One region of the Janthinobacterium amylolyticum genome, then DNA from elsewhere that is predicted to be linked to it. Evidence: predicted binding sites of a transcription regulator. Region 1 holds the regulator's gene; each other region holds the start of a gene.
The links. Region 1 encodes sigma-54, which starts transcription at its own class of promoters, with help from an activator protein. Its sites were predicted from a motif close to TGGCANGNAANCTGCTTT; they were not measured.

Region 1 (7,473 bases):
CAGTTTTCAAACACCACGCGGATATTGAGCAGCATGCCGACGGTGATGAAGAACAGGCCCAGCAGCACGTCGCGGAACGGCTTGATGTCTTCTTCCACCTGGTGCTTGAATTCCGTCTCGGAAATGAGCATGCCCGCCACGAAAGCCCCCAGGGCCAGCGACAGGCCGGCCCGCTCCGTGATCCATGCCGCGCCCAGGGTGATCAGCAGCAGGTTGAGCATGAACAATTCCTGCGAGCGGCGCTTGGCGACGATGGTCAGCCAGCCGCGCACCAGCTTCTGGCCGATGAACAGTAGCAGGATCAGCACGACCAGCGCCTTGCCGCCCGCCCAGGCCAGGGTTTCGGCCAGGTTGTCGGAGTCGCGGGTGAGGGCGGGAATCAGGATCAGCAGGGGCACCACGGCCAGGTCCTGGAACAGCAGGATGCCGATGATCTTGCGGCCGTGTTCGCTTTCCAGTTCCAGCCGCTCCGTGAGCATTTTCGAGACGATGGCCGTCGACGACATGGCCAGCGCGCCGCCGAGGGCGAACGCGGCCTGCCAGCTCAGGTGGATGTAGGCTGACAGGTAGCGCCCGACGAACCAGCCGAAGACGATGGTGGCGACGATGGTGGTGACCACCTGCGCCATGCCGAGGCCGAAGACGATGCGCCGCATGGCGAGGAATTTGGGTAGAGAAAATTCCAGTCCGATGGAAAACATCAGGAAGACGACGCCGAACTCGGCCAGGGTATGGCTCGCTTCGTTTTCCGCCGCCAGGCCCAGCGCATGGGGCCCGATGACAATGCCGACGGCCAGGTAGCCCAGCATGGGCGGCAAATGCAACATTCTGAAAGCGACCACGCCCAGTACGGCGCTGCCGAGTAACATCAGGGTCAGTTCAAGCGAGGAAAACATGGGTTGCCCGGGGAGCTCAGTGGAAATCGTTGTTTGTTGCGACTGGCAAGTTTTTTGCTTTCCTAATTCGTTTATACTTTGGGCATGAGTGTAACCCATGAAAAAACAATGCTGAAAGCTTTTGATCGAATTGACATGAAAGCGACAAGCGAGCGCGCTGTCGCGCTGGCCCGCACCACCTTGCAGATCGAGTCCGACGCCATCAATGCGCTGCATGCGCGCCTGGAAACGGACGACAGCGTCGGCCGCGCCGTGGCGATGTTGCTGGAGTGTAAAGGACGTGTCGTCGTTTCCGGTATCGGCAAGTCCGGCCACATCGCGCGCAAGATTGCCGCCACCCTCTCGTCCACCGGCACGCCGGCCCTGTTCGTGCATCCGGCCGAAGCGGCCCATGGCGACCTGGGCATGGTCACCTCGGACGATGCCTTTATTGCCATATCGTACTCTGGCGAATCGTCGGAACTGATGGCCATCATGCCTGTCGTCAAGCGCATGGGTGGCATGCTGATCGCCATGACGGGCAAACCGAACTCCAGCCTGGCCCAGTTGGCCGACGTGCATCTGGATATCTCCGTTGAGAAAGAAGCCTGCCCGCTGAACCTGGCGCCGACGGCCAGCACCACCGTCACGCTGGCGCTGGGCGACGCGATTGCCGTCGCCTTGCTGGACTTGCGCGGCTTCAAGGAAGAAGATTTTGCCCGCTCGCATCCGGGCGGCGCCCTGGGCCGCCGCCTGCTGACCCACGTGCATGACGTCATGCGCAGCGGCGAGCAGGTGCCGAAGGTGCCCGTCGAGGCGTCGCTGCTGCAGGCGCTGGAAGAAATGACGAAGAAGGGCATGGGCATGACGGCCGTCGTCGATGCGGACAACCGTCCCGTGGGCGTGTTTACGGATGGCGACCTGCGCCGCATGTTCGAGCGCGTGCAGGATTTCACGAAAGTGGCGATCCGCGACGTCATGCATGCGCAGCCGCGCAGCATCGCGCCCGAACGCCTGGCCGTCGATGCCGTGGCCGTGATGGAGCAGTACCGCATCAACCAGATGCTGGTGGTCGATGCCGACGGCAAGCTGGTCGGTGCGCTGCATATCCATGACCTGACGCAAGCGAAGGTGATCTGATGGACAGCGTGGCGGACAACCTGGCGCGCGCGGCCAAGGTCAAACTGATGATTTTTGATGTCGACGGCGTGCTCACCGACGGCAGCCTGCATTTCGGCCCGGACGGCGAAATGATGAAAACGTTTAATGTGTATGATGGCCTGGGCATCAAACTGCTGCAGGAATCGGGCGTGCAGACGGCCATCATCAGCGCGCGCCGTTCGCCCATCACGGCGCGTCGCGCGCAGGACCTGGGCATTACCCATGTGCACCAGGGCGGCCATGACAAGCTGACGCCGTTCCGCGAACTGCTGGCGCTGACGGGCTTGACGGAAGAGCAATGCGGCTATATCGGCGACGATGTCATCGATGCGCCCATCCTGCGCCGCGTGGGCTTTGCCGTCAGCGTGCCGGGCGGGCGTGCGGAAGCGCAGGATCTGGCGCATTACGTGACGCAGGCCGGCGGCGGCCGCGGCGCGGTGCGCGAGATCTGCGAATTCCTGCTGCGCGCCCAGGACAACTATGCGCGCGTCATGGCGCCGTTCCTGGAGTGAGGCACCTGCCTTGCCGCCAGTATCATTGAAGAGAGTGAAGCACTATGCAAAAGCCAGGAGGCGCCCACCGTTGGCGCATCATATTTACCATGCTGGGCGCGGTTGTCGTCGCGCTGGGCAGCTTTTGGCTGCTCGAGGTGATGAACAAGAATGGCCAGGATATCGAGGCCAGCAAGCATCTGGATGAACCCGATTATTTCATTACCAATTTCAGCATGGTGCGCATGGACTTGACGGGCAAGCCCAGCTATATCGTCTCGGGTACCAAGCTCACGCATTATCCTGCCGACGATTCGTCCGATATCGACCAGCCTTTCGTGCGCAAGCTCACGCCGGGCATGCCGCCGCTGAACATGAATGCGGAGCTGGCGCATATCGACCAGGACAATACCCGCCTGCAGCTGCACCGCAAGGTCGTCATCGACCGGGCGGCCAGCCCGAAGGCGCAGAACCTCACCATGAAGACGGAAGCGCTGACGGTGTTTCCCGATGAAGAGCGGATGGAAACGGATGTGCCTGTCGATATCCTGACGGGCGCCTCGCGCATCAACGGCGTCGGCATGAAGGCCAATAACGCCACCGGCGTGGTGGAAGTGCAGAACGCCTTGCGCATCGTACTCCCGCCGAAGCCACGGCCAGCCGCCGCGGCACAATGACAGAATGAAACAAGGAAACCATAATATGAAAAACGTCTTGCTGTTGACCCTGTTGTCCACCGTCTGCTCGCTGGCAGTGATGGGCCCGGCGCATGCCGAAAAGGCCGATTCCGAGAAGGAAGCCGTCATCACCGCCCAGCGTGGCCAGGTTGATGATGTCAAGCAAGTGCGCACCCTCACGGGCGACGTCGTGCTGGTGAAAGGCACCCTGACCATGAAGGCGGGCCGCGCCCTGATCACGGAAGATCCGCAAGGCTACCAATTCATCACCTTCTGGGCCGATCCCGGCAAGCTGGCCACCTTCCGTCAGAAGCGCGATGGCGCGGGCGACCTGTGGGTGGAAGGCGAAGCGGAGCGCGTCGAATACGACAACAAGACGGAAGTGGTGAAACTGTTTTCCAAGGCCAAGCTGACACGCCTGGAGGGCACGAAAGTGACCGACGTGGCCAATGGCGCCTTCATCTCGTATGACAGCCGCAAGGAAGTCTTTACGATGGAAAATTCCGACAACGGCACCAACACCCCGGGCGCCGGCAGCGTGCGCATGGTGATCCAGCCGAAGACCAAGGCCCCGGCGGCGGAGAAAGCGCCGGCGACGCCTGCGCCAGGAAAGAAATAATGGAAAATACACGTTGCGGCAGTACCCTGATCGTTCGCGGACTGCAGAAAACCTATGGCAAGCGCCAAGTCGTACATGATGTCTCGCTGCAAGTCGAATGCGGCGAAGTGGTGGGCCTGCTGGGACCGAACGGCGCCGGCAAGACCACCTCGTTCTACATGATCGTCGGCCTGGTGCCGTCCGATGGCGGCAGCATCGATATCAGCGGCGTGGACATTTCCAGCCTGCCGATCCACCGCCGCGCGCAGATGGGCTTGTCATATCTGCCGCAGGAAGCGTCTGTCTTCCGCAAGCTGACGGTGGAAGACAATATCCGCGCCGTGCTGGAAATCCAGACCATCGAAGGGCGTCCCTTGAAGAAGGCCGAGATCGAAGAGCGGCTGGATAAATTGCTGGCCGACTTGCAAATTGAAAAGTTGCGCGAAAACCAGGCGCTGTCCCTGTCCGGCGGCGAGCGCCGCCGCGTGGAAATCGCCCGCGCGCTGGCCACCGACCCCCGTTTCGTGCTGCTCGACGAACCGTTCGCCGGCGTCGATCCTATCGCCGTGATCGAGATCCAGCGTATCGTGCGCTTCTTGAAGGAGCGCAATATTGGCGTGCTGATCACCGATCATAATGTGCGCGAGACGCTGGGTATTTGCGACCGTGCCTACATCATCAACCAGGGCTCGGTACTGGCGTCGGGACGCCCCGACGACATCATCGCGAACGAGTCGGTACGCCGGGTCTATCTGGGCGAACACTTCCGTATGTGAGCCAATGAAACAATCATTGCAGCTGCGCACTTCGCAGCACTTGGCACTGACGCCTCAGTTGCAGCAATCGATACGCCTGTTGCAATTGTCTACCCTGGAGTTGCACCAGGAATTAGAGCAACTGCTGACGGACAACCCCTTGCTCGAACGCCTCGACGATCCCCTCGACCGTTCGTTGCGCCTGCTGTCCGATGGGGCCCTCAGTTCCACGGCCGCACCGGCCGAGGCGCCACCGCAGCCACCGAGCCAGGAAGCGCCAGCCGCGCCCGCTGAAGGGGAAACGTTCGACGGCGAAGGCGGCGATGCGCCGGCCGCCATGGATGGCGCCGACAGCGACTGGAGCGAAGCGAGCCGCGGCAAGGCGCCCGACGACGAAGATGCGCGTCCACAACTGGAAGCCCACCACTGCACCCTGCGCGAACACCTGATGGAACAGATGCGCGTGACGGTGCTCGAGTTGCGCGACCGCGCGCTGGTCGAGCTGATCATCGACGCGCTCGACGACAATGGCTACCTGGAAGAGTCGCTTGACGACATCCTGGCGCGCCTGCCCGAAGAACTGGAAATCGACGCCGACGAACTGCGCACGGCCTTGTCCCTGCTGCAAAGTTTCGACCCGCCCGGCGTGGGCGCGCGCAATGCGTCCGAATGCCTGGCGCTGCAAATCAGGCGCTTGCCGCAGATCGCCATGGTGACGCGCCGCATGGCCCTCGTCATCGTGGAAAAGCACCTGGCCTGGTTTGCCCAGCGCGATTTCAACAAGCTGAAAAAAGCCCTCGATTGCGACGATGAAGATTTGCGCGAGGCGCAGACGGTAATTCGCCTGTGCAACCCGCACCCGGGTGCCGTGTTCGCCTCGGATGTCTCCGACTACGTGGTGCCCGACGTCGTCGTCAAGCGCGCGCGCAATGGCTGGCAAGTCACCTTGAACAATGACGTCATGCCGCGCCTGCGGGTAAACGCCATGTATGCCAATTTATTGAAGCAAGGCAAGGGCGAAGGGGCCATGGGCGCGCAGCTGCAAGAAGCCAAGTGGCTGATCAAAAACATGCGCCAGCGCTTCGATACCATCTTGCGCGTGGCGCAGGCGATAGTAGAAAGACAAAAGAACTTTTTCTCGCATGGGGCCGTTGCCATGCGCCCCCTTGTGCTCCGTGAAATAGCTGATACACTGGGTTTACACGAGAGTACTATCTCGCGGGTAACAACTCAAAAGTACATGCTGACCCCGCATGGCATGTTCGAGTTGAAATATTTCTTTGGTAGCCACGTCGCCACCGAAGCGGGGGGCGAAGCGTCATCGACGGCGATACGGGCATTGATCGTGCAACTGACAGGAGCAGAAGACCCTAAAAATCCTTTATCCGACAGTAAGATTGCGGACATGCTGGGGGAACAAGGCATGGTGATTGCGCGACGTACTGTTGCCAAATACCGGGAAGCATTGAAAATTCCGCCAGTGAGCCTGCGTAAGTGTTTGTAAGTTTTTTTCGGTTCCTCTGCGGGCCGGATACGATGGACCGCACGAACCCGATCATCTTTAGGAGTGTGTATGAATCTCACCATCAGCGGACATCATCTCGAAGTGACACCAGCCATCCGTGAATACGTACAAACGAAACTGGAGCGCGTAAAACGTCATTTCGATCAAGTCATCGATATTGCCGTGATTCTGACCGTCGACAACCTCAAAGAGAAAGAAAAACGTCAAAAGGCCGAAGTGAACCTGCGGCTCAGTGGTAAAACTGTGTATGTGGAAAGCCTGGCGCAAGACCTGTATGCCGCGATTGACAGCCTGATTGACAAGCTGGACCGGCAAGTGATGAAGTACAAAACCAAAGTGCAAGGGCACGGTAAAGAGGCGATCAAGCATCTGCCAGACAGTTCGGACGAGGAATTCGCCGCCGCCTAAGCGGCCTGCGATTCTCAACCCGCTGTGATCAACTAAGGGCGCGCCTACCGCGCCCTTTTTTGCGCCCGTCGCCCTCGCCGGGGATGGACGGGAACGCAATGTTCGTGGTGAAAGCGCTAGAATGCGCCATCTTCACCTCTTTCCATCCTGCCATGAGCGACTTCGTCCAGACTGCCATCCGCAACCGCACCGGGCATATCGTGCTCGACCGCCCGAAAGCCCTCAATTCCCTCTCGCTGGAGATGGTGCGCGCCCTCAGCGCCGCCTTGCTGGCCTGGCGCGACGATCCGCAGGTCGACGCCGTCGTCATCCGCTCGAGCAGCGACAAAGCCCTGTGCGCCGGCGGCGACATCCGTTTCTTTTATGACGCGGGCCTGGCCACGCCGCAGGGCGGCAGCGCGCTGCTGGAAGACTTCTTTACGGAAGAATATGCTTTAAACCATCTAATTCATTTTTACCCGAAACCGTATATCACCGTCATGGATGGCGTGGTGATGGGCGGCGGCATGGGCGTGGCGCAAGCCGGCCCCGGCAACCAGCTGCGCATCGTGACGGGTCGTACGCGCATGGCCATGCCGGAGGTGAACATCGGCCTGTTTCCGGACGTGGGCGGCAGTTATTTCCTGTCGCGCCTGGCCGGCCGGCTGGGCCTGTACCTGGGCTTGACGGGCCTGACCATCGGTGCGGCCGATGCCTTGTACACGGGCCTGGCCGATGTGTATTTGCCGGAAACGCAGATGCCTGCGCTGCTGGCCCTGCTTGACGAGACGCCGGGCGAAGGCTTGCCGGTGGCCATCAAGGCCCTGGCCGCACCGTTCCAGTCGCACGCGGGCACGGCGCCGCTGGCCACGGCGCGCGCGGCGCTGGACCGCCATTTCAGCGCCGGCAGCGTGGCCGCCATCCTGTCCTCGCTGGCACAGGACGACAGTGCGTTTGCCGCCAAGGCACTGGCCGCCATGCGGCAGCGCTCGCCGTTGATGATG
Region 2 (7,473 bases), on a different contig from region 1:
CCCTGCTCGCCGATGGCGCGCATCAGATACATGCCGTGCGCATACGCGCCCAGCGCAAAGAACACGCCGTGGCCCAGCGACAGGATGCCCGTGTAGCCCCACACCAGGTCCAGCGCCAGCGCGGCCAGCGCGTAGCACATGAATTTGCCCACCAGCGCCACCGTGTAGGCGGACACGTGCAAGGCGTGCCCTTCGGCAAACGCCAGATTAAAAATCGGCAACAGCGCCGCCAGCACCGTGCATGCGGCAAGCGCCAGCCAGACGGGCCGTGTAAACAGGCCCTGCTTGGTTTGACAGGAGGTAATCATTCGACGCTGCGTCCCTTCATGGCAAACAGGCCCTGCGGCCGGCGCTGGATGAAAATGATGATGAACACGAGGATGGCGATCTTCGCCAGCACGGCGCCCGCCACCGGTTCGAGGAATTTGTTGACTTCACCCAGGCCCAGCGCGGCGATCACGGTGCCGGCCAGCTGGCCCACGCCGCCGAGCACCACCACCATGAAGGAGTCGACGATGTAGCTTTGGCCCAGGTCCGGCCCCACGTTGCCCAGCTGCGACAGGGCCACGCCGCCCAGCCCGGCGATGCCGGAACCGAGGCCAAAGGTCAGCATGTCGACCTTGCCCGTGGCCACGCCCACGCAATCGGCCATGCGGCGGTTTTGCGTGACGGCGCGCACGAACAGGCCCAGGCGTGTCTTGTTGAGAATGAGCCACACGGCCACCACGACGATGACGGCAAAGGCGATGATGGCCAGCCGGTTGTACGGCAGCACCAGGCCGCCCAGCACCGTCACGCCGCCCGACATCCACGCAGGGTTGGCCACTTCCACGTTTTGCGCGCCGAAGACGGTGCGCACCAGCTGCATGAGGATCAGGCTGATGCCCCAGGTGGCCAGCAGGGTTTCCAGCGGCCGCCCGTACAGCCAGCGGATCACCGTGCGCTCGAGCACCACGCCGACCAGGCCGGCGACAAAAAAAGCGGCCGGCAAGGCGGCCAGCAGATACACATCCTGCATGCCGGGCAGGTAGGTGCGGAAGAACAGCTGGCACAAATAAGTGGTGTAGGCGCCTATCATCAGCAGTTCGCCATGCGCCATGTTGATGATGCCCATCAAGCCGAACGTGATGGCCAGCCCCAGCGCGGCCAGCAGCAGCACGCTACCCAGGGAAATGCCGTAAAACACGTTGCCGGCGAATTCCATGCGCGCCACCCTGCCCTTGATCTGGCCCATGGTGTCGATGGCAGCCAGCTGCACGGCTTCGTCGGGCTCGCCCCCTTTTTCCAGCATGGCTTGCAGCACGGGCAGCAGGCGCGCGTCGCTGCTGCCGGCCAGGTCCCGCACGGCCTGCTTGCGCGTGGCCGCATCGGGCGCGTGCAAGTTGGCGCTGGCGATCAGCACCTGCAGGACTTGCTGGATGTCGGCATCGGTTTCCTGTGCCAGCGCCTTGTGGATCAGCGGCAGCTGCGCGGGATCGACGGACTGCTGCAGCGCCTGCGCGGCGGCCAGGCGCGTGGTCCGCTCGGGCGCCAGCAGTTTCAGCCCCGACAAGGCGCCCGCCACGGCCGAGCGCAAGCGGTTGTTGACCATCACGCCATCGATGCCGTCCGGCAGCGGCACGCTCTTGTTTATTGACGGATCGTAGGCCTGTTCGCCATCGACGATGTAGACCTTGCCATCGGGCGCCGCATACAGGGCCTCGTCCTGCAAGGCTTGCAGCAGCTTGGCGGCCTCGGGCGTGGCCAGGGCGGCGATCTGCGCCACGGCGGCAACCCTGGCGTCGGGATCGTCGCCGGACAGCGGTTTGAGCAGATCAGGGGGAATGGCTGCCTGCGCCAGCGGGGAGAACAGCAGGCAGGCGAGGACGAGCAGTTTGGGAATGAACCTCATTGTAAGTTCCAAGGAAAGGCTGCACGGGGCAAATTGCTTACCCCAAAGGCGAGGACTGGGGTCGGCCCCTCAGGGTCCGACCCCGGCATTTGCTGGTGAAGGACAGGGGTCAGACCCCAGCTCTTTGCCCGGGGTTGCGATAACGATTCGACGCACAAGCGCCTACAACTTCTGCTTGCCCTCATTACCCTTGATAAACGGGCTCCACGGCTGGGCGCGGATCGGTTCCTTGGTTTTCCACACGACATTGAATTGCCCATCGGCCTTGATTTCGCCGATCATCACGGGCTTGTGCAAATGGTGATTGGTCGCATCCATGGTCAGGGTGAAGCCCGATGGCGCCTTCACGCTCTGGCCCGCCATGGCGGCGATGACCTTGTCCGTGTCCGTCGACTTGGCCTTTTCCACGGCCTGCGCCCACATGTGGATGCCGACATAGGTCGCTTCCATCGGGTCGTTCGTCACCACCGAAGCCGCGTTCGGCAGCTTTTGCGCCACGGCGTAGGCTTTCCACTGCTTGATGAATGCGGCATTCACAGGGTTCTTGACGGATTCAAAATAATTCCACGCCGCCAGGTGACCGAGCAGCGGCTTGGTGTCGATGCCGCGCAGCTCTTCCTCGCCGACGGAAAACGCGACGACGGGCACGTCCGCGGCTTTCAGGCCCGCATTGCCCAGTTCCTTGTAGAAAGGCACGTTCGAATCGCCATTGATGGTGGAAATGACGGCCGTCTTGCCGCCCGTGGAAAACTTCTTGATGTTGGCGACGATGGTTTGATAGTCGGCGTGGCCGAACGGCGTGTAGACCTCGCTGATATCGCTATCTTTCACACCCTTGCTTTTCAAAAAGGCGCGCAGGATCTTGTTGGTGGTGCGCGGATACACATAATCCGTGCCCAGCAGCACGAAGCGCCTGGCGCCGCCGCCATCCTTGCTCATCAGGTATTCCACGGCCGGGATCGCCTGCTGGTTGGGCGCGGCGCCCGTATAAAACACATTCTTTTCCAGTTCCTCGCCCTCGTATTGCACGGGGTAGAACAACAGGCTGTTGAGTTCCTTGAACACCGGCAACACCGACTTGCGCGACACGGATGTCCAGCAGCCAAACACGACGGCGACCTTGTCCTGCGCCACCAGCTGGCGCGCTTTTTCCGCAAACAAGGGCCAGTTCGATGCCGGATCGACGACGACCGGCTCCAGCTTCCTGCCCAGAACGCCGCCCTTCGCATTGATCTCGGCGATCGTCATCAAGGCCACGTCTTTCAGCGACGTTTCCGAAATGGCCATGGTGCCCGACAAGGAGTGCAGGATGCCCACCTTGATCGTGTCGGCGGCCCAGGCCGTCTGCGTGTAGATGGAGGTGGTCAAGGCCAGTGCGCCTGCTGCTGCCGCTTTCAAGATGATGCGTCGTGACATGTGGACTCCTGAGTGAAGAACTGCATGAGTATCAATGGATGGGCATACGATGTTGTTAAAGCAGAATGCATGCCAGCATCAGCAGCGCAAGGCCATGCCACGCGTGCCACGCTTTGGTGCGTGTGAGAGATTGCCGCACGAAAAAAAACCTGGCTGCACAAGGACTGTGCAGCCAGGTTGATTCATGCGGCAAAACGGTGCGTGCGCGCCGTTAATCCTTGCGCGGCGCGCCTCTCAAGCGGCGCCAGCCCTTGCGTCCCAGCGGGAACAGCAGCACGAAAGCGATCAGCCATGGCAGGATGTAGGCCATGGCCGTGATGGCGTTGGCCACGCCTTCCGACAGGTTATCCGTGAAATTGCCCAGCGCGCGCTTGACGGGCGTCCAGAACGATTGCTTGCCTTCCGCGCTGATTGCCACGTTCAGCAAGTCCGTGTCGATGCGCTGCATCAGCAGCGCGTTGGCCGCCGTCGCCTGCTCCAGTTCCACCTGCACGGTGGCCAGTTCCTTGGTTACCTTGATCAGCGCGTCCACATTCGTGCCCGAGCGCTTTTCCAGGTCCTGCAATTGCGCCTGGTATTGCTTGAGCATTTCCAGGCGCTTCTTGCTGTCGAGCACGGGACGGCCCAGGTCTTCCACCTTGGTGCCCTGGCTCGTCACCTCGCCTTCGGCGGCGACCAGCGCGACGAGCTTCCTGATGCCGGCCGGCTTGGCGCGCATGCTGATGCGCGCATGCACATAGCGGCCGCTGTCGAGGCTGGAATCGAGCAACAGGCAGGCGTTTTCCGTATCGGCCTTGCAGGCGGCCACGACTTTTTCATACAGGGGGCGCACCTGCGCTTCGCCGGCGTCGACACTCACATTGTGTTCATAGGCCAGAAACTCGCTGCCTTTTTCCTTGCCATCGAGGCGCGCGGCGCTGGATTGGCCGCCGCTCTCGCCCTTGCCGGCGCAACCGGCCAGCACAACCAGGCCAGCCATTGCCAGCAGCCGCAGGCTTGTGTGTAGACGCTTGTTCATAAAATCCTTCATTAAAATGATGCGGGTTCCTGCTGGTGCCAAGTTTATTGCCACATGAAAACCATAAGGAAAAAACAAGGGGCGATTTTAGTCGAAAGACAGGTCTATCCGCTGTTCTTCTGCGCCAGCGCAATAAAAATGCCGACTTTTCCCCGCAGTAAGCGGCCGCTGCGGCTTTGGCAGCGGCGCCGTAGCTGGTATCATGCGGGCAAACGCCAGCCGGCGCCTGTGCAACAGGGCCGGCGCATGCACCATCTTGCGAAGCGGCCCGGCCACCCGGCGGCCGCCGACGCCTCCCTACAGATCAGAGAAACGAGTTCCTATGAGCACATCATCGTCCCACCCATCGTTCTGGCGCCGTGTCCCGCTGGCCTTCGGCGCCTTCTTCAGCACCCTGTCGGACGCCGCCTATGCGGCCCGCGTGGAAAAGCTGTCCTTGCCCGAGGTTACCCCTGTCGCTCCGGTCGCGCCCGTGGCCCCTGCCCCGGCGCCAGCCCCCGTGCCGACGCCGGCCGCCGCGCCCGTCATTTTGAAGGAAGCCACGCCCGATGCGGCCCTGCAGTTGCTGGCCCTGCTGCAGCGTGAAGCGCGTTTGATCGACTTTACCCAGGAAAACCTGGGCAGCCATGCGGACGCCGACATCGGCGCGGCGGCCCGCGTGGTGCACGAAGGCTGCGCCAAGGTCATGCGCGAATACTTCACCATCGCCCCCGTGCGCCAGGAGCTTGAGGGCAGCCGCATCGTGCTGCCGGAAGGTTTTGACTCCGCCCAGGTGCGCCTGACGGGCAACGTGGTCGGCTCCGCGCCGTTCACGGGTACCCTCAGCCATCGCGGCTGGCGCGCGTCCAGTGTGCGCCTGCCGAAACTGAGCGAACAGCACGACGCGAGCATCCTGGCGCCAGCCGAGGTGGAACTGTGAACGGCACCACAAACACCGCGCGCTACGCCATCGGCATCGACCTGGGCACCACCCACAGCGCCCTGTCGTATGTGAACCTGACCGAGAGCGACGGCGAAAAGTCCAGCCACGGCGTGCTGAAAGTGCCGCAGTTGTCGGCACCGGGCACGGTCGAAGAACTCTCCTTGCTGCCATCGTTCGTCTACCTGCCGCACGCCGATGAAGTGGCGGCGGGCGACCTGGCCCTGCCCTGGGTCACCGAGGAAGCCGAAGCACCGTTCGTCGTCGGCGAAATGGCCCGCAGCCGCGGCGCCACCACGCCCATCCGTTTAGTGTCGAGCGCGAAAAGCTGGCTGTGCCACCCTGGCGTAGACCGCCGCGCGGCCATCCTGCCGAACGACGCGCCGGCCGAAGTACCGCGCATTTCGCCCATCACGGCGGCCACGCGCTACCTGACGCATTTGCGCCAGGCCTGGGACAACGCCCACCCGCAAGCGCCGTTCGCGCAGCAGGAAATCACGGTCACCATTCCCGCCTCGTTCGACCCGGCCGCGCGCGAGCTGACGATGGAAGCGGCGCAGGCGGCAGGCTACACCTCGCTCACCTTGCTGGAAGAGCCGCAAGCGGCGCTGTACAGCTGGATCCAGACCAGCGAAGGCCGCTGGCGCAAGGAAGTCAAGCCGGGCGACATCATTTTAGTGGTCGACGTGGGCGGCGGCACCAGCGACTTTTCGCTGATCGCCGTGCTGGAACGCGACGGCGTGCTGGAACCGCACCGCGTGGCAGTCGGTGAACACATCCTGCTGGGCGGCGACAATATGGACCTGGCACTGGCCCACCTGGTGGCCCGCAAGCTGGCCGCCAACGGCACCCAGCTGGACGCCTGGCAAATGCGCGCGCTGACCTACGGCTGCCGCAGCGCCAAGGAAAGCCTGCTGGCCGACAGCGGCATGGAAACGGCGCCCATCGTCGTGCCGAGCCGCGGCTCGAAACTGATCGGCGGCTCGATCCGCACGGAACTGACGCGCGCGGAAGTGTCCACCTTCATCCTCGACGGTTTCTTCCCGCAAGTGGAAGCGTCGAGCCGCCCTGCCGTGCGCACGCGCGCCGGCCTGACGCAACTGGGCTTGCCGTATGCGCAGGACGCGGCCATCACGCGCCACCTGGCCGCGTTCCTGGGCCGCCAAGTGGCGGCAACGGCCGAACTGGAAGGCTTTGCCGGCCGCCAGGCGGAGGGCGCCAGCTTTTTGCACCCGACGGCCGTGCTGTTCAACGGCGGCGTCTTCAAGTCCGACCTGCTGGTCCAGCGCATCATGGCGACCGTCAACGACTGGCTGTACATGGAAGGCGCGGAACCGGCGCGCATGCTGGCCGGGGCCGACCTGGACCTGGCCGTGGCGCGTGGCGCGGCCTACTACAGCTATGTAAGGCGCGGCCATGGCGTGCGCATCCGCGGCGGCACGGCCAGCTCGTTCTACGTGGCCATCGAATCGGCCATGCCCGCCATCCCCGGCATGGAGCCGCCGATCCAGGCCCTGTGCGTGGCGCCGTTCGGCATGGAAGAAGGCAGCGAACTGGAACTGCCCGGCCAGCAATTCGGCCTGGTGGTGGGCGAACCCGTGCACTTCCGCTTCTTCGCCTCGTCCACGCGCCGCAACGACCAGATCAGCGACCTGCTCGATTTCTGGGGCCCGGACGAATTGCAGGAACTGAGCGAAATCCAGGCGACCTTATCCGCCGAAGGCCGCTCGGCCGGCGACGTCGTGCAAGTGAAACTGCATGCGCGCGTGACGGAAGCGGGCACCCTGGAACTGCTGGCCGTTTCCCCTGATGGCGCCGAGCGCTGGAAAGTGGAATTCGACGTGCGCGGCACGCCACAGCACTAGGCATGGCCAGCGCGGTGGACAAGCCGGCCTTCCTGGTCGGCATCGACCTGGGCACCACCAACACGGTGGTCGCCTATGCCAAGGCCAATGATGCGCAGGCTGAAATAAACCTGTTCGCCATCGAGCAGCTGGTCGCGCCCGGCGAAGTGGGCGCACGCCCGCTACTGCCTTCCCTGCGCTACCACCCCGCCGCCGGCGAACTGGCGGCGGGCGACTTGCAGCTGCCGTGGCGGCAGGATGATGTGGCCGGCGCGGCGCAGCCCGTGCTGGGCGCCCTGGCACGCCAGCTCGGCGCGCAGGTGCCGGGACGGCTCGTGTCCAGCGCGAAGAGCTGGCTGTCGCATGCCAGCGTGGACCGCCAGGC
Region 3 (7,473 bases), on a different contig from region 1:
CTGGCCGTCCGCGCGCACGGCGTAGGTTTCCGGATCCACTTCCATGTTCGGCGTGGCGCTGTTGTGGATCATGTCGTGCTTGCGCAAGCCGCGCATGTTTTTCACGGCGATGACGGATTTGTTCAGTTTCAGCTGGTGTCCGATATCGAGGTCGTAAGCGGCCTGCGAGACAAACGTAAACGACTTTTTCAGGCCGCCGCCAAAGGCGCCGAACATCATGCGGTAGTGCACGGGCTGCGGCGTGGGAATCGAGGCGTTCGGGTCGCCCATCTGCGCGGCGGCGATCATGCCGCCTTTTAAGATCATCGATGGCTTGACGCCGAAAAAGGCAGGCTTCCACAGCACGATGTCGGCGATCTTGCCCGCTTCGATGGAGCCGACAACGTGCGATATCCCGTGCGTGATGGCCGGGTTGATCGTGTACTTGGCGATGTAGCGCTTGGCGCGGAAGTTGTCGCTGCGCGCCGTGTCGGGCGCCAGCGCGCCGCGCTGCACCTTCATCTTGTGCGCCGTCTGCCAGGTGCGCATGATCACTTCGCCGACGCGGCCCATGGCTTGCGAGTCGGACGACATCATCGAGATGGCGCCGATATCGTGCAGGATATCTTCGGCGGCGATGGTTTCGCGGCGGATGCGCGACTCCGCAAAGGCCACGTCTTCGGCGATCGCCGGGTCCAGGTGGTGGCACACCATCAGCATGTCCAGGTGCTCGTCGAGCGTGTTGACGGTGAACGGGCGCGTGGGGTTGGTCGACGAGGGCAGCACGTTGGCCTGGCCGACGGCGGCGATGATGTCCGGCGCATGGCCGCCGCCCGCCCCTTCCGTATGAAAAGTGTGGATGGTGCGGTCCTTGAAGGCGGCCAGGGTATGCTCCAGGAAGCCGCCCTCGTTGAGGGTATCGCTGTGCAGCGCCACCTGGATATCCATGCGGTCGGCAACGGACAGGCAATTGTCGATGGCGGCCGGCGTGCTGCCCCAGTCCTCGTGCAATTTGAGGCCGATGGCACCGGCGCGCACCTGCTCTTCCAGCGGCAGCGGCAGGCTCACATTACCTTTGCCCATGAAGCCCAGGTTCATGGGAAAGGCGTCGGCGGCCGCCAGCATGGCGTGCAGATGCCATGGTCCCGGCGTGCAGGTGGTGGCGGCCGTGCCGACGGCCGGCCCCGTGCCGCCGCCCAGCATGGTGGTCACGCCGCTCATCAGGGCTTCCTCGATCTGCTGCGGGCAAATGAAGTGGATGTGCGTGTCGACGCCGCCCGCCGTGACGATCATGCCTTCGCCGGCAATGATCTCGGTGGCGCCGCCGATGGCCAGCGTGACGCCAGGCTGGATGTCCGGATTGCCCGCCTTGCCGATGCCGAAGATCAGGCCATTTTTCAGGCCGATATCGGCTTTCACGATGCCCCAGTGGTCGAGGATGACGGCGTTCGTGATGACGGTGTCCATCACCTCGGCCGCGCAGCGCTGCGACTGGCCCATGCCGTCGCGGATCACCTTGCCGCCGCCGAACTTCACCTCTTCGCCGTAGATCGCATAGTCATGCTCGATCTCGATGAACAATTCGGTGTCGGCCAGGCGGATGCGGTCGCCCCTGGTGGGGCCGAACATTTCGGCATACGCGCTGCGGGGAATACTGGCCATCTCAATCCTTTCGCGGTGGAGTGTCTTGCAGTTCGCCCATCACTTCGCCATTGAAGCCGAAGACCTTGCGCTCGCCCGCCAGCGCCACCAGTTCCACCGTGCGCTGCTGGCCCGGCTCGAAGCGCACGGCCGTGCCGGCCGTGATATTGAGGCGCATGCCATAGGCGCGCCAGCGCTCGAACGACAGCGCCGGGTTGACCTCGAAAAAATGGAAATGCGAGCCCACCTGGATCGGCCGGTCGCCCCGGTTGGCCACCACCACGGTGGCCGTGGCGCGGCCCGCATTGATGCTGATTTCGCCTTCTTCCAATCTGTATTCGCCTGGTGTCATGATGGTTTCCTTCGTCAAAGCGCTCTACACTGGCCGGCGGATCGCCGGCGCCACGCGGGCAAGGCGCGGATGGCGCCCTGCCCTGCAATCAACTTACGGTATCGGGTGGTGCACGGTCACCAGCTTGCTGCCATCGGGGAAGGTCGCTTCCACCTGGATGTCGGGGATCATTTCGGCGATGCCGTCCATGACGTCGGCACGCGAGAGTATCTGCGTACCGTCCGACATCAGCTGCGCCACCGACTTGCCATCGCGCGCGCCTTCCATGATGGCCGCGCTGATCAGGGCCACGGCTTCCGGATAGTTCAGTTTCAAGCCGCGCGCCAGGCGCCGTTCGGCCAGCAGGGCGGCGGTAAAAATCAGCAGTTTGTCTTTTTCGCGGGGAGTCAGGTCCATGTTTTTCCTTGTGATGCTTTCCTTGTGAGGTCAGGTATTCCAGCTGCGCGGCACCACGGCGTCGCGCCCCAGCATGGCGGGACGCAGCAGCTGCCAGGCGGCCAGCATGACGCGGCGCGCCGCCTCGCTGTCGCCGCACAGCAAACGCACCACCACCAGGGATTTCATCTGCGTGGCGCCAAACATGGCGCCGGCCGGCACATCGATCCCGCGCACGGCCGCCAGCACGTCGGCCGAAACGGGCGTGCCGACGGCGATCAGGGTGGCGCACACCGTGTGGCCCGCCAGGCCCAGCGGGCTGGCCATCAGCGCGCCGCCGGCCGCCAGCACGCCCTCTTCCCACCACAGCAGTTTGCCGCCGCGGCGAACCTGCACCTGCTGGCTGATGCTGCCGCTGTTGAAAGTCTCGCCCGAGGCGCTGCGGCCCAGGCAGACGATGTCGCAGCCGATGTAGCTGGCGTCCGGCGCCAGTTCCACCGCGTGGCGCAGGCGCACGCAGGCCTGGTCGAAGAAGATGCTCTCCTGCGGCAGCCACTCGATGGCCGCGCCGCTGCCTGCGCGCAGCACGATGTGCTGGCCAGAGACGTGGCCGTTGGCGCGGTACCACTTGGCCGCGCCCGGCGACGTAAGGAAAGCGTGCGCGCCATCGCCGACGGTGGCATCGACGGCCAGCTGGTCGCCGCCCACCACGCCGCCCGGCGGGTGGATGATGATGGCGTGGCAGACGGCAGCGCCTTCCGGATACAGGGGCTTTTGCACGCGCAGCGGGCCGCTGTGCGTGCGTTCGACCAGGCGGCTGACGCCATCGTGCAGGGCAAAGCCCAGGCGCAAATGCGCCTGCCAGGCGCTGTGCGCGCCGGTATCAAGGGGCGTTGCGAAATGAGGGCTGTCTGGCATGCACTGCAATCGTGTAAATAACGATTACCAAAGCAGGAAGCGTGCCAATTACGGCAGGTACAGTTGCACGATGGCGACCAGCGTTTGCCGCTGCGCCGCACCGCCAGGGCAAGGGAAAGTGAGAATCGTGCACTGTAAAGTCACATGCGCGTGACAAGCGGGGGCAAGCGCGCCGCCGGCGCACCACGCTGGTGCACCGGCTGCGGCGGGGGCGTGCTACGCCATCACGGCGCCGCCAGATACGGGCTCTTGCCGCCGTCGGCGATGAAGCTGTCGATACGCCGCTCCAGCACGGGCAGCGGCACCGACCCCATTTCCAGCACCATGTCGTGGAAGGCGCGGATGTCGAACTGTTCGCCCAGCGCCGTTTCCGCCTTGCGGCGGCCATTCAGGATGGCCATCTCGCCCAGGTAGTACGACAACGCCTGGCCCGGCCAGGAGATATAGCGGTCCACTTCCGTCTCGATTTCATGCGCCGACAGGGCCGTGTTTGCGTGCAGGTAGGCCTGCGCCTGGGCGCGCGTCCAGCCCTGCGCATGGATGCCCGTGTCGACCACCAGGCGCGCCGCGCGCCAGGCCTGGTAGCTGAGCATGCCGAAGGTTTCATACGCCGTCTCGTAGATGCCCATTTCCGCGCCCAGGCGCTCGCAGTACAGGGCCCAGCCTTCGCCATACGCTGAAATATACGCGCGGCGGAAGGCCGGGCGGCCCTTCTGCTCCAGCGCCACCGGCATCTGGAAGGCATGGCCGGGCGCCGATTCATGCAGGGTCAGCGCCGGCATGCTGTACAAGGGCCGCGACGGCAGGTCATGCGTGTTGACCAGATACACGCCCGGCCCGCCGCGCCCCGACGTGTAATGGGGCGCCTGCTCGTCCGGCACGGGAATGATGGCAAAGCGCTGGCGCGGCAGGTAGCCGAAATACTGCGCCGCCTTGGCGTCGAATTTCTTCGCCACCCAGGCCGAGCGCATCAGCAGTTCGTCCGGCGTGCGCGCATAGAACTGCGGATCGCTGCGCAAAAACTGCAGGAACGCGGCAAAGTCGCCCTTGAAGCCCGTCTGTGCGATGGTCGCGTCCATCTCGGCGCGGATCTTCGCCATTTCTTGCAGGCCGATGGCGTGGATCTGCGCCGCGCTCATGGCCGTGGTGGTAAATTCCGTGATCTTCGACTGGTAATACGCCTTGCCGTCGGGCAGGCGCTCGGCCGCCAGGGTCGTGCCCGCGCCTGGAATATACACGTCGCGCATGAAGGTCAGCAGTTCGCCGAACGCGGGCATGACGGACTCGCGGATGGCTTGCACGGCGGCGGCGCGCAAGGCCGCCTGCTCCTGCGCCGGCATGCCGGCGGGCAGCTGGCGCAACGGCTGGTAGTACAGGGTGGCGCGCGCATCGGCTGCTTCGGCCACCTCGGCCAGCGCCCGCTCGCGCCCCGCCAAGGTCACGCGCGGCGGTGTGAAGCCGCGCCGCAGGCCGGCCCGCATGTTCTCCGTCTGTTCGCCGAAATAGCGCGGCACGTCATTCAGCAGCGCGATGTAGGCGCGGTAATCGGCGCTGGTGCGGCGCGGCTTGCGGGCCGCGTACGCCAGCTCGTTCCAGAACGCCGTATCGGCATTCAGAGGCCGCTCGTATTCGCGGAACTGCTGCTCGGCCAGCAAGGCAGCCACCTGCGCGCGGTAGACGGCAAAGTTGACGCCATCCTCGCCGGCCAGGCTGGCCGAGTCGAGCGCATCGAGCTGCGCCAGCATCCGCTGCCAGTAGGCGCGGCGCGCCTCCTGCGTGGCGGCGTCCACGCGCGGCAGGCCGGCCTGCGCCTTCTGCTGCTGGCGCCACTGCCATTCGGCGCTGTAAATCTGCTGGAACTGCGCGCTGGCACCGATGGCACGGTTGGCGGCGGGTGGCGTGGCGGCAGGCGCGGGAGCAGGAGCGGACGCAGTAACGGGCGCGGCGGCGCCGGCGCCATGCAGCAACACACAGGCGCCAAACACGCCAAACAGGGCGGGGAGGAGTTTTTTCACGGGGCAGTTGCTCAAAAGAAAAAGAGCCAGCATACCCGCTCACGCCAGCGCCAGCATCCTTTTTTCGCGCAGCAGCGCCGTGAAGGCGGGAGCCGGCACGGGGCGGCTGAAGTAATAGCCCTGCATCTCGTCGCAGCCATGCTCCGTCAAAAAGTCGACCTGGGCGCGCGTTTCCACGCCCTCGGCGATCACGCGCATGTTCAGATTATGCGCCAGCGAGATGACGGAGCGGGCGATGGCGGCGTCGCTGCTGCTGGTGGTCACATCATCGACGAAGGACTTGTCGATTTTCAGCACGTCGATGGGGAAGCGCTTCAGGTAGCCGAGGCTGGAATAGCCGGTGCCGAAGTCGTCGAGCGAAATGCCGACGCCGATATCCTTCAGGCGCGTGAGGGCCGCCACGGCCTTGTCCGGATCGCCCATCACCGTGCTTTCCGTGATCTCGATGCCAAGGCAGGCGGGCGCAATGCCGTACTTGCGCAAGGCCGCCTCGACGAACGGCACCGTGCGGTCCTGCGCGAACTGCTTGCCGGACAGGTTGACGGCCACCTTGATGCTGCCCAGGCCCGCATCGTGCCAGGCGCGGATCTGCGCGCAGACGCTTTCCAGCACCCACTCGCCGATGGCCGTGATGGAACCATATTCCTCGGCCAGGGCGATGAACAGGCCGGGCGGCACCTTGCCCAGCACGGGATTATCCCAGCGCAGCAGGGCTTCGGCGCCCAGCATGGCGCCCGTGCGCAAGCACATCTGCGGCTGGTAATGCACTTCGAATTCATCGCGGGCGATGGCGCCGCGCAGCTGCTGCTGCATGGCCAGGCGGGCGCGGATGTCGCTGCCCATGCGCTCGGTGAAAAACGCGTAATGGTCGCGCCCCATTTCCTTGGCGCGCACCAGCGCCGTGTCGGCGTGGCGCAGCACGTCGTCGAGGCTGTCGCCATCGGCCGGGCACATGGCGATGCCGATGCTGGTGGTCAGCGCCAGGCGTTCGCCATCGACGCTGAGCTCCCCGCGCAAGCCGGCCAGGATGGTCTGCGCCAGCGCCAGGGTACGTCCCAGCAAGGCATCGTCCTGCAGCAGGATCTGGAATTCATCGCCGCCCTGGCGCGCCACCGTGTCGCCCTCGCGCATGCAGCCGGAGAGGAAACGCGCCACCACCTGCAGCGCCTTGTCGCCCACGGCCTGGCCGTGCGAATCGTTGATGTTCTTGAAGCGGTCCAGGTCGAGGCACATCAGCACTACCTGCTGGCCATCGCGCACGGCCTGCGCGCGCGCCTGCTCGAAGCGCTCGCGCATCAGCACGCGGTTGGGCAGGCCCGTCAAGGCATCGTGGTAGGACAGGAAGTCGATCAGGTGCTGCTCGGCCTTGCGTTCGCTGATATCGAGGAAGACGCCGATATAGTTGACGACGGCGCCGTCGGGGCCATGCACGGTGGAGGCGCTGAGCAGGCAGGGATAGGTGTCGCCGCTCTTGCGCCGCGTCTGCACCTCGCCCGACCAGCAGCCGCTGCTGCGCAAGCCCTGGCGCAGGGCCAGCAGCACGGCTTCGCCCGTGTATTCGGCGTGCAGGCGCATGATGTCGGTGCCCACCACTTCCTGCGCCGCGTAGCCGGTAATGCGCGTAAAGGCGGGATTGGCCGTGACGATGACGCCGGCCGCATCGGTGATCAGGATGGCATCCTGCGTGGCTTCGAAGACCTGGCCCGACAGTCGCAGCAATTCCTCGTTGGCCCGGCGGATCTGCACTTCGCGCGCCAGGGTGCTGGCCACCTGCTCCAGTTCCGCCGTGCGTTCGGCCACGCGGCGCTCCAGGTTGGCCCGCTCCTGCGCCAGCTGCAGCTGCGCCCGCGCCAGGCGCACGTGGGCGTCCGTGCGGGCGAGAATCTCCTCGGCCTGGAAAGGCTTGGCGATGAAGTCGACGGCACCCAGCGCAAAGCCGCGCACCTTGTCGTCCGTATCGTACTGGGCCGACAGGAAGATCACGGGCACCTGGCGCAAGGACGGAATTTCCTTCAGGCGCCGGCACACTTCAAAACCGTCGAGGCCCGGCATGCGCACGTCGAGCAGGATCAGCTCGGGCGGACGGGCCTGCGCCGTCCACAGGGCCAGTTCGCCATTCGGCGCCTGGCGCACCGCATACCCGGCGCCGCCCAGCAGGTCACTCAGCAGCTTGAGCGAGGCCGGCGTATCTTC

Region 2: a site for sigma-54 is predicted at 3,365-3,382, ahead of urtA (urea ABC transporter substrate-binding protein). Genes of this name have one in related genera too.
Region 3: a site for sigma-54 is predicted at 3,295-3,312, ahead of ACQ4WR_RS18265 (urease accessory protein UreD). Genes of this name have one in related genera too.

What each region holds. Positions count from the first base shown of each region.
Region 1 is NZ_JBNYXL010000010.1:194,170-201,642, reverse strand. Features, by position in the region: gene ACQ4WR_RS21540 (cation:proton antiporter domain-containing protein) at 1-896, opposite strand, end outside; gene ACQ4WR_RS21535 (KpsF/GutQ family sugar-phosphate isomerase) at 1,005-2,015, shown strand; gene ACQ4WR_RS21530 (KdsC family phosphatase) at 2,015-2,548, shown strand; gene lptC (LPS export ABC transporter periplasmic protein LptC) at 2,638-3,204, shown strand; gene lptA (lipopolysaccharide transport periplasmic protein LptA) at 3,230-3,823, shown strand; gene lptB (LPS export ABC transporter ATP-binding protein) at 3,823-4,578, shown strand; gene ACQ4WR_RS21510 (RNA polymerase factor sigma-54) at 4,583-6,061, shown strand; gene hpf (ribosome hibernation-promoting factor, HPF/YfiA family) at 6,131-6,490, shown strand; gene ACQ4WR_RS21500 (enoyl-CoA hydratase/isomerase family protein) at 6,643-7,473, shown strand, end outside.
Region 2 is NZ_JBNYXL010000008.1:317,133-324,605, forward strand. Features, by position in the region: gene urtC (urea ABC transporter permease subunit UrtC) at 1-308, opposite strand, end outside; gene urtB (urea ABC transporter permease subunit UrtB) at 305-1,891, opposite strand; gene urtA (urea ABC transporter substrate-binding protein) at 2,054-3,307, opposite strand; gene ACQ4WR_RS18970 (DUF4349 domain-containing protein) at 3,519-4,325, opposite strand; gene ACQ4WR_RS18975 (DUF2760 domain-containing protein) at 4,648-5,244, shown strand; gene ACQ4WR_RS18980 (Hsp70 family protein) at 5,241-7,109, shown strand; gene ACQ4WR_RS18985 (Hsp70 family protein) at 7,112-7,473, shown strand, end outside.
Region 3 is NZ_JBNYXL010000008.1:162,529-170,001, forward strand. Features, by position in the region: gene ureC (urease subunit alpha) at 1-1,641, opposite strand, end outside; gene ACQ4WR_RS18255 (urease subunit beta) at 1,643-1,972, opposite strand; gene ACQ4WR_RS18260 (urease subunit gamma) at 2,066-2,368, opposite strand; gene ACQ4WR_RS18265 (urease accessory protein UreD) at 2,399-3,265, opposite strand; gene ACQ4WR_RS18270 (DUF885 domain-containing protein) at 3,490-5,280, opposite strand; gene ACQ4WR_RS18275 (EAL domain-containing response regulator) at 5,320-7,473, opposite strand, start outside.